Linked DNA regions of Algoriphagus sp. Y33. The protein of the gene in region 1 interacts with the protein of each later gene in a pairwise test. Links are inferred from orthologs where the notes say so. Each region holds a gene or a part of one and is shown in the gene's direction. Other genes may lie near its edges.

Evidence for each region. The genes of interacting proteins can lie anywhere in the genome.
Region 2: the proteins of ID165_RS21630 (region 1) and priA interact in binary tests that used the Escherichia coli proteins (3 or more experiments, as listed by UniProt). The link is inferred for Algoriphagus sp. Y33 from one-to-one orthologs.

Annotation. Positions count from the first base shown.
Region 1 is NZ_CP061947.1:5,277,780-5,282,770, reverse strand. Bases 2,079-4,991 are described here. They hold ID165_RS21630 (single-stranded DNA-binding protein), read left to right. Parts: upstream 2,079-3,260; coding sequence 3,261-3,722; downstream 3,723-4,991. Other genes in these bases: gldE (gliding motility-associated protein GldE), read left to right, coding at 3,793-4,991; mutY (A/G-specific adenine glycosylase), read left to right, coding at 2,145-3,215. In the rest of the region: ID165_RS21650 (Rne/Rng family ribonuclease), read right to left, coding at 1-666; ID165_RS21645 (M48 family metallopeptidase), read right to left, coding at 845-1,672; ID165_RS21640 (HU family DNA-binding protein), read right to left, coding at 1,691-1,999. UniProt on the Escherichia coli protein: Plays an important role in DNA replication, recombination and repair. Binds to ssDNA and to an array of partner proteins to recruit them to their sites of action during DNA metabolism. Acts as a sliding platform that migrates on DNA via reptation.
Region 2 is NZ_CP061947.1:2,840,175-2,845,365, forward strand. What follows is about bases 747-3,859. They hold priA (primosomal protein N'), read left to right. Parts: upstream 747-1,099; coding sequence 1,100-3,619; downstream 3,620-3,859. Other genes in these bases: ID165_RS11550 (thioredoxin domain-containing protein), read left to right, coding at 747-1,094; ID165_RS11560 (AraC family transcriptional regulator), read left to right, coding at 3,820-3,859. In the rest of the region: more of ID165_RS11550, read left to right, coding at 1-746; more of ID165_RS11560, read left to right, coding at 3,860-4,851; ID165_RS11565 (hypothetical protein), read right to left, coding at 4,893-5,191.

The DNA of each region.
Region 1 (4,991 bases):
GGCTTTCATCAATTTTCCCATGCCCTCTTCCCAGTTGTTAAGGAGATTGCGCAGGTCTTTATCCAAGTCACTAACGGACTGACCTTCTGCCACTGTACGGATGATTACTCCGAAATTGGCCGGTTTGATGGAATTGATGAGTCTCAGGAGACGTTTTCTTTCCTCGTTGCTTCTGATCTTCTTGGATACGTTGACCGAATCCGAAAAGGGCACCAGCACAAGGTAGCGACCTGGCAGAGAGAGCTCACAGGATAGCCGAGGTCCCTTCGTAGAGATGGGTTCTTTGACGACCTGAACTAAAATCTGTTGATTTTTCGACAGTGGACCGGAGATTTTTCCAATCTTGTCGATTTCAGGCTCGTTCTCAAAACCCTTCAAATTGTAATTGCCATAGTTGTTGTTGCGCACCATTTTGGTGAACTTGGTCAGGCTGTTGAAATTTGCCCCGAGGTCCTGGTAATGAAGAAAGGCGTCTTTCTCATACCCTACGTCAATGAAGGCCGCATTGAGCCCATTGACGATTTTCCGAACCGTACCGAGATAAATATCCCCAACTTTAAACTGATTGTCCATTCCTTCGGAATGCAACTCAACCAGGCTCTTGTCTTGAAGAAGGGCAATTCGACTTCCGTTTTGAGCAGAATCGATTAACAATTCCGTACTCAAAATCTCGTCTTATTATGTAAATGAACGTGTACTCAAATGACAATAAGAAGAAGTGTATTACTTCTTCTTATGTCTGTTTTTTCTTAGTCTCTTCTTACGCTTGTGCGTAGCGATCTTATGTCTCTTTCTTTTCTTTCCGCAAGGCATAGTCTTTGGATTTAGTAGTGATATGAATAAATTATAGCTTGTCGAGATAGCTTTCGACACTTCCAAGAATCATTTCATCTTGCGTCATCGTTTTCACTTTCTCAAACTGAGCTTTCGCTTTGTTGTTTTGTTTGGCTTCGAAATAGCTCACGCCCAAGTAAAACTGCCCCTGAAGATTGTCCGGGTGATACTGGATCAATTCTTCAAATCGCTCAGTGGCGCGTTTGTACTGTCCTGATTGCATAGATAGTACGCCCATGTTGAACAACCCGTCTTCATTTTGCGGGTCCTGCTGCAAGATTTCTCTTAGCATCGTGATTCCCTGCATGGGATTGGACGAGGACACATAAGTCATCGCTATCTTAGTTTTCAAATCCAAGCGGGTGGGATCATTATCCAGCACCTGTGTTAAATACTTTCGGGTCTGTTCGGCAGTGTAAGCTACTTTCTCCGGATCCAGCGCAAAGCTAAATGCCTCATAGTAGGCATTTCCCGCTTTTTCGGCCAGATTCGTATCTGACTGCTGATCGGCCGCCAAACTTAAATAATATCCTGCACTATCGTACTTCCCAAGTTCCTGGTAAATCGCAGCAATCTCTTCCGTGGAAGAGTTCAGCTCTTCAATTGAAGAGTTCTCTGCGATCTGAAGTTTCAGCGTATTTATCTGTAACCTCTGATCAGGACTTAGCTCAGCCTCATGCATCGCTGCAGGATCAGCGGACGAAGTGGGAGCAGATGGATTTTCCTGAGAAACTCCATCTGCCTTACTGTCATTGTCCACCACCACACTAGGAAGTACATAAAGTCCACAGACTGCGATGACTCCTATTGCGATAAGTATGAGTTGAGATCTTTTCATGTCAAAAACCCTTCAGACTTAGTCTTGATGAGCTAGTTCCTTGATTTTTTTGCTGTTCTTAATCTTCTCTACAAACACCTTAGATGGCTTGAAAGCCGGGATATAGTGCTCGTCGATAACGATCGCTGTGTTTTTGGAGATGTTTCGGGCGATTTTTTTAGCTCTCTTCTTATTGATGAAGCTACCAAATCCTCTCACGTAGATGTTGTCTCCTTCGGACATTGAATCCTTCACTACTTTGAAGAACGCCTCAATGGCTTGTGTTACATCATCCTTCTGGATACCTGTTTTGTCCGAAATCTTAGTGATTACTTCTGCTTTAGTCACTGTAATATTAATTTAGAAATTACGAAATAAGCTTAACAACCTATTAACCAAGTGTTTTTGGGACTGCAAATGTAAGAGAACCATTGCAATTAAAAAACATATTCACAAAAATTAGCTTGATTTGTATCATTGACTATAATTGACTATGGGTTATAAAACCATTGAATATCAGGCTTTTTCGCATCAAATACTAGCTTGGTACAGAGAAAATCCAAGAGATTTACCATGGAGAGGAACACTTGATCCATATAAAATTTGGCTCTCAGAAATCATTCTTCAACAAACCCGGGTGGCCCAGGGATTACCTTATTATTATGCTTTTGTTGAGACTTACCCCACGGTAAAAAATCTCGCTCTTGCACCCGAAGAGGAAGTACTGAGGCTGTGGCAGGGCTTGGGATACTATAGTAGGGCAAGAAATCTTCATGCTTGCGCAAAAAGCATCTGGCATGATATGGACGGTGAGTTTCCAAAAACATACAATGACTTGCTGAAATTAAAAGGAGTCGGAAGCTACACTGCCTCGGCAATAGCAAGTTTTGCTTATAATGAGGCAAAAGCTGTAGTAGACGGCAATGTGTTCCGGGTGCTGGCACGATACTTTGGTATTGAAACCGATATAGCCAGTTCTAAAGCAAAGAAAGAATTCGAGGCTTTGGCCAATCAGCTTATACCTGTAGACAATCCGGGAGAATTCAATCAAGCGATGATGGATTTTGGTGCCAGGCTGTGCACACCCAAAAAACCGGACTGCTCCACATGTCCATTGAAAGACTCTTGTTTTGCTCTCCGAAACAATATGGTGTCTGATCTGCCCGTAAAAATCAATAAGGTAAAAATCAAAGAGCGGAATTTCCATTATTATGTCATTAAGTGTGGTGACAGATGGGTCTGGAAAAAGCGGACTTCGGGCGATATTTGGGAAGGGTTACACGACTTTCCTCAGGTAGAATCAAGTAATAACCTGTCTCCGGTAATGAATATTCCATCAACTTCTGAGGAAGAAATGGTACGTTTTCCCAAAAAATACAGACACATATTGTCCCACCAACGGTTAAATGCCGTTTTCTCTGAGGTAGAAATTAAAGAAGAAAATTCCGAAGAGCTTGAAAACTGGTGCGAAAACGAAGGGTTTATGCTGGTAGCAGAAGACAAGATCGAATACCTGGCAAAGCCAAAGTTAATAGTGAACTTTTTGAACGATCAAGGGATTTGACTAACTTCAAGTATTGGACTTTTTCAATCTTAAATTAAACTAGTTATGGCAGGAGTAAATAAAGTAATCCTAGTAGGAAATCTCGGCGCAGATCCGGAAGTAAAGTATCTGGAAGGCGACAATGCAGTAGCAAATGTAAGTTTGGCAACCACAGAAGCATACAAAAACCGAAACGGTGAAAGGGTAGAGCAAACGGAATGGCACGATCTGGAAATGTGGGGAGCACAGGCTAAAATAGCCGAGCAATACCTCAAAAAAGGTAGTCAGATTTACGTAGAAGGGAAAATCAAAACTGACAAATGGCAGGATGAGCAAGGTCAAAACCGCTATAGAACCAGAATCAGAGTACTAAGCTTTACTATGCTTGGCAGCAGACCCGACGGGGCGGGAGGCTCTGCACCTTCCCAGCAAGCATCCCAACAAAGGCCTACATCTGCGGCGCCTACTTCAACGCCTAAAGCACAAGAAATGGTTTCAGATACAGAAGATGATGATCTACCGTTTTAATATTCTATTCCCCTGGAAGCTATTTTCGGGGGAATGTTTTAATTTTGCATTAACCATTGCGGTTTAATACATGGACGATCCCTATCCGAGTTACCATTTGCTCGCTCAGATTAGCTCACCTTCGGTAAGCTATCTGATTCTAAATGGATTGCTTTTTATTCTTCTCTTAATAGGCTCTGCCTTAGTTTCCGGTTCAGAGGTAGCTTTTTTTTCCCTTACAAATGAAGACTTGGGAAATATCGACGAAGAAAACAGCCCCCGTGGGAAAAAAGTCATCAGCCTCGTAGAGGCACCGAAAAATCTTCTCAGCACTATCCTGATTCTCAATAATCTCATTAATATTGGAATAGTGACGTTAACGACCTTTGTGGCATGGTCTGTTTTTGGAAAAAATGCCACAGGAATAATAATAATCCTAGTTCAAACAATCGGAGTGACATTCGCTATCGTATTTTTTGGAGAGATTGTCCCTAAGGTTTATGCCAATAAAGCCAAGGTGGAATTCAGTCTTATCATGGCACCCAGCATTACCTTTTTTTCCACCATTCTTAGGCCTTTTTCTATGTTTTTGATGGCCTTCAGCAACCTTCTGGAGAAGCGGATCGAAAAGAAAGGCTATTCGCTTTCTGTAAATGAGTTAAATCAAGCCTTGGAATTGACTACGGAGGATGCCCCAAATGAGGAAAGAGAAATTTTACGGGGAATAGTAAACTTCGGCACTCTCACGGTGAAGCAAGTCATGCAAAGCCGAATGGATATTACTGCCGTGGATACCGACATGGACTTCCACGAGCTGATGGACAAAATTAACAAAAGCGGCTATTCCCGGATTCCGGTGTATGAAGAGACCATTGATAACATTCAAGGCATACTTTACATCAAAGATCTACTTCCTTTTATCGAGAGGGATGAAGATTTCGCCTGGAATGAACTGATCCGCAAAAGCTTCTTTGTGCCCGAAAACAAAAAAGTAGACACCTTATTAAAAGACTTCCAATTAAAAAGAGTCCACATGGCAATCGTCGTGGATGAATATGGAGGAACTTCGGGATTAGTCACGCTTGAAGACCTGATCGAGGAGATCATCGGCGAGATCAATGACGAATTTGACGACCATGACGACATCTTCTTCCAAGAGATTGACCCTGCTACTTTTATATTTGAAGGGAAAGTATCCTTGAACGATTTCTGCAAAAAGCTGGAACTAGACTCTCAACTATTTGAAGAAGTGAAGGGTGAAAGCGAATCCCTTGGTGGCTTGCTGCTGGA
Region 2 (5,191 bases), 2.4 Mb from region 1 along the record:
CTGCGCAGGATGCCGATTCGGAAGGCATAGAAGGTAAGTTCTATGTATGGGAATATGAAGAACTGAAGAACTTGATTCCAGATGAACTGCCATGGCTCAGTAAACTTTATAATCTCAAATCTGATGGAAATTGGGAAGATGGGGTCAATATTTTATTTCAAACTTCAAGTGAAAAAGAAATCTCTGAAGAATTTGGGATGAGTGAGGATGAGTTGAAAAACAAGTTAAAAGGGGTAAAGAGTCAGCTTCTGGAAGTAAGAAACCAACGGATTTTCCCAGGAAAAGACGATAAAATACTGAGCGGTTGGAATGGTCTCATGAGTGCGGGATTGATTCAGGCTTATTATGCTACCGGCGACAAAAACATGCTAGATCTTGCTGTCAAAAACCTGAAATTCCTTCAGGAGAAATTACTGGTAAATGGTGTACTCCACCGTGCTTACAAAAATGGACAGGCTTATACGCCAGGCTTTCTGGAAGATTACGCAGCCGTGATCAAAGCTTCGTTAATGGCCTTTGAAGCCACAGGAGATGCACAATGGCTGGATTTTGCAAGACCCCTGACTGATTTTTGCATTACAGAGTTTTATGATGATACGGATGGGTTTTTCTATTTTAACAATCCAAATGCAGAAAAATTAATTGCAGATAAAAAGGAGCTTTTTGACAATGTGATTCCTGCTTCCAATTCTATGATGGCGCGAAACCTTCATCGGCTTTCGCTTTTCACCTACGAGGAAAAATACACTGAAATAGCCTCCAAAATGCTTGGTGGAATGAAAGAATTAATCCTAAGAGATCCCGGATTCCTAAGCAATTGGGCTTCCTTGTTTCTCGAAAAACTTGTCCCAACCGCAGAAATAGCAATAATCGGAGCAGGGGCAACAATGAAAGCCAGAGCATTTCAGCAGAATTACACGCCCAATATGATCTTGGCCTATTCAGAAAGTCCGACAGATAATGCCGCAATTCTTGCAGATAAGACACCCGATCCGACCGGAAATGCCTTAATTTATGTCTGTTTCGACCACGCCTGCCGCAAGCCTGTAAGGACACGCGAAGAAGCCGTTTCTCAACTCCCATATTTAGCCTAAGACTATTGGAAAGCCTGTTTGGAGATCAAGATTTATATCCTATCGATAGCGGAAATAATTTCGCAGATATCATTCTGCCTGTTCCGATTCCAAGGATGTTCACCTACAGCATCCCCCATTCCATGCTGGGGGAGATTAACCTAGGGGCTCGTGTGATCGTGCAGTTTGGCAAAAAAAAGGTGCTCACGGGGATCATTGGAAAAGTACATAATAAGCCTCCCCAAGCCTATCAGGCCAAACCCATTTTGGAAGTTTTGGATGAACAGCCCAGTGTCAATCCTCTTCAAATCCGGTTTTGGGTATGGATGGCTGAGTATTATTTCTGCCACATCGGGGAAGTCATGCATGCTGCACTTCCTTCAGGATTGAGATTGAGCAGCGAAAGCAAGGTGCAGCTCAATCCCAATTTTGACCGGGAAACAAGCAGCTATCCTCTGGATAATCGCGAGATCATGATCTTAGATGCATTGGAAGATAAACCTGAGCTTTCGTATGATGACTGTGAAAAGGTTCTTTCTATCAAAAGCATCCATCCAATCCTCAAAAGTTTGGTCAAAAAAGAAGCGATCCTGATTTTTGAAAAAGTACAGGAGAAATACGCCCCTAAAGTAGAAACCAGAATTCGTTTGACTCCCGGGATTTCCGGAAGCAAAGGTGCATTGCAGGAAGTTTTCGATAGCTTGTCCAAGAGAGCAAAGCAAGAATCTATTTTACTGAAATATTTGAGAGATGTCCCTTTCCTTCAAAAGCCTCAATCCAACGAAAAAGGTGTGGACAAAGCAACTCTGCTGGAAGAGGGAGATTCCGAGAGTTCGTTGAATACGCTTATCAAAAACGGGATTTTCGAAACCTTCAAAGTCGTGGTAAACAGACTTGCCGAAGAAGAACCGGAATCTGAGCCAGCCATTCTTTCCACCAGTCAACAATCAGCCTTCGAAGAAATAAAGCACCAATTCGAAAGTAAGCAATCTGTCTTACTACATGGGGTGACAGGCAGCGGAAAGACTGAAATTTACATTCAGATGATTCGGGAAGTGCTTGACAGCGGCTCACAGGTCTTACTGCTGCTGCCTGAGATCGCTCTTACCACCCAGATCGTCACACGGCTAAAGAAGGTCTTCGGAAGCCAAATGGGCGTTTACCATTCGAAGTATTCGGATAATGAACGTGTGGAAGTTTGGAATGGAGTCTTAAGTGGTAGATTTTCCTTTGTGGTTGGCGTTCGGTCCTCTATTTTCCTGCCTTTTGATAGCTTGGGGCTGATTATCGTAGATGAAGAACACGAATCCAGTTACAAGCAGTTTGATCCTGCACCAAGATTTCATGCCAGGGATTCTGCGATTATGCTTGCCTATTTTCATCAGGCGAGAACGCTTCTGGGCTCAGCTACGCCATCCTTCGAATCCTATTTCAATGCCAGTCAAGGCAAATATGGCTATGTGGAATTGACTCATCGCTTTGGTGATGCCAGCATGCCCAATTTTTTCTTGGCAGATTTGGCTGCGGATAAGCGAAAAAACCTACTCAAACTTGACACCACCCGAATTTTAAGAGAGAAGATTCAGGATGCACTGGCCAAGCAGGAACAGGTATTGATTTTTCAAAACCGCAGAGGTTATTCCCCTTATATCCAATGCGAGGATTGCGGTTGGACAGGCCAGTGTGTACAGTGCGACGTCAGCCTGACCTACCATCAGTTCTCCGAGGAACTTAGATGCCATTATTGTGGGTATAAGGAGAAAGTCCCCAGCTCCTGCCCCGCTTGCGGAAGTACCCAACTGACCACCATGGGTATGGGAACGGAGCGCATCGAAGAATCCCTGAGTTTGCTTTTTCCTGAGGCTAGAATCGGCAGAATGGACCTGGATACAACCAGAAATAAGCATGGCTACCAGCGCCTACTGGATGAATTTGGCTCCGGAAATCTGGATATTCTCGTTGGCACACAGATGATCACCAAAGGATTAGACTTCGGAAGAGTGACAGTAGTCGGAATTTGGGATGGAGACCGGATCCTGAATTTCCCGGACTTCCGTGCAGGAGAACGGGCTTATCAGCAAATCACGCAAGTGGCCGGACGTGCCGGAAGACGGGAAGTACAGGGTCAGGTAATCGTACAAACCAGAGATCCGGAAACGCAGATTTATTCCCAAGTCATCAAAGGTGACTATTTTGAGTTTTTCAACCATGAAATACATGAAAGGAAGAAGTTCTACTATCCGCCTTTTGTAAAATTGGTAAAGATCACAACCCGGCATGCAGATTATAGAGTCGCCGAAAAAGCAGCCCTAAATCTTCATCATGGCATGGCAGAGATTCCTATTAAGAAAATCGTACTCGGTCCGGAGAAAGGGATTATTGCCAGAATCAAGAATCAATACCAATTTGAGAGTTTGATCAAACTTGACCGGTCCGGAAATACCCCTGTGGTGTTTAAAGAACATCTCTGGAAAATCACGGAGGAATTGAAATCCAGACCCGAGTTTCGCTCTGTACGATTTGTAGTAGATGTGGATCCATCTTGATTGATGGCACTATTCCTCATGTTCCCTGAAATGAAACCGACACCGATGAAATGTTCGCCCTTTTCAGAAGCAAATGTCAGCACTCCAATCCCGACGTAGCATGCTGTGCCCAGATAAAGCCCTAATCAAATGCCATGCGATTGCCCCACATATAGAGGAGATAAACTTGGTCCTAAAAAAGTCTATATCTTGTCAAGATTATGAGAAAACTACATATCCATTCATTGCCACTTAAAGAGGTAATTACTGACATAGCCAATGGCTTAGGAACAAACTATAGTCATGATTGTGGAGAGTACACGGTTGATATTCCTGAACATTGGGGAAATGGAAGAATCAAAGGAATTAATTTTGAGGGGGGATTGGGGCTCTTGATTTACGAATGCATGTTTTACGAGGATGTTGAAATGAACTTTACCGTCAACCTAACGCATCCCCTGAAATTTCTATTCTGCCTGAATGGAAAACTGTCGCATCATTTCGAACAAGATGCGGAAAAACACTCCCTTCAGCGACATCAAAACATAATAGTGGCCAGTCAAGGCTATAATGGGCACGTCCTGCATTTCGAAAAAAATATTTCTACAGAAATCTATAGTCTGGAAATAGACCGTAAAATGTTTAGGGCAAAAATGTCCTGCGAATTGGAAAAGGCGAAACCGAGACTAAGGAAGGTTTTTGAGGACGAGAAAGCCATGCACTCCTTTTATCACAACTCACTATATAGTCTAGTCTTGGGAGAACTATTTGATGAAATGAAATCCCAGAATTATAGTCACTTCATCAAAAAACTATTCCTTGAAAGTCAATCTTATCGAATGCTTGTGCAACAACTTATTCAATATGATGATGATTATGAAGGCAATATGGATAAAAAAATACTTCGGAAATCGGAAGCCCATGCCATAAAGGAGGCCGTGGAGATAATGAAGTTGGAATTGAATACCATCACCTCACTTAATTCCATTATACAGAGAGTGGGGCTGAGCTCAAGAAAATTCCAAAATGGGTTTAGACATTTCTATGGGAAAAGTGCAAATGAGTACTTACAGTACTTGAGACTAAGCCTAGCAAAAGATCTGCTAATAAATACGGAAGATAGTTTGCAAGAAATCAAGGATAAGGTAGGGTTCAGCAGTCAAAGCTACTTTACTGAGATCTTCAAAAAACATTATCACGCTACCCCTTCCCACTACCGAAAGCAGCATAGAGAAAAAAACCACTCCACCTAGATTTTCGTCACTTAGCTAAAACCGGGCATTAAGCGAAAGGTCTACTTTATCCCATTTGTCTCCTGCAAGCGGATGTAGGCCAGCTTACATGCGTCTATAAAATCCCTCGCCCAAAAACTTCCCAGTATATCTCCATTACCAAGGACTTCATAAGTGAAGGATTGGCTCTTGGAAAAAGGCTCATTTTCTACAACATGGATCTCCAAAATCTGCAAATTGCTATTCATGCGGATCTTAAAAAGTTGTAAACCCTCTTCTTTCTGCCCGTATTCAGAGTCAAAGGGGATTTCCAGGTAGTTGAGCAGCATAGTTGCTTTACCCGAAGAATGATGTTCTATCC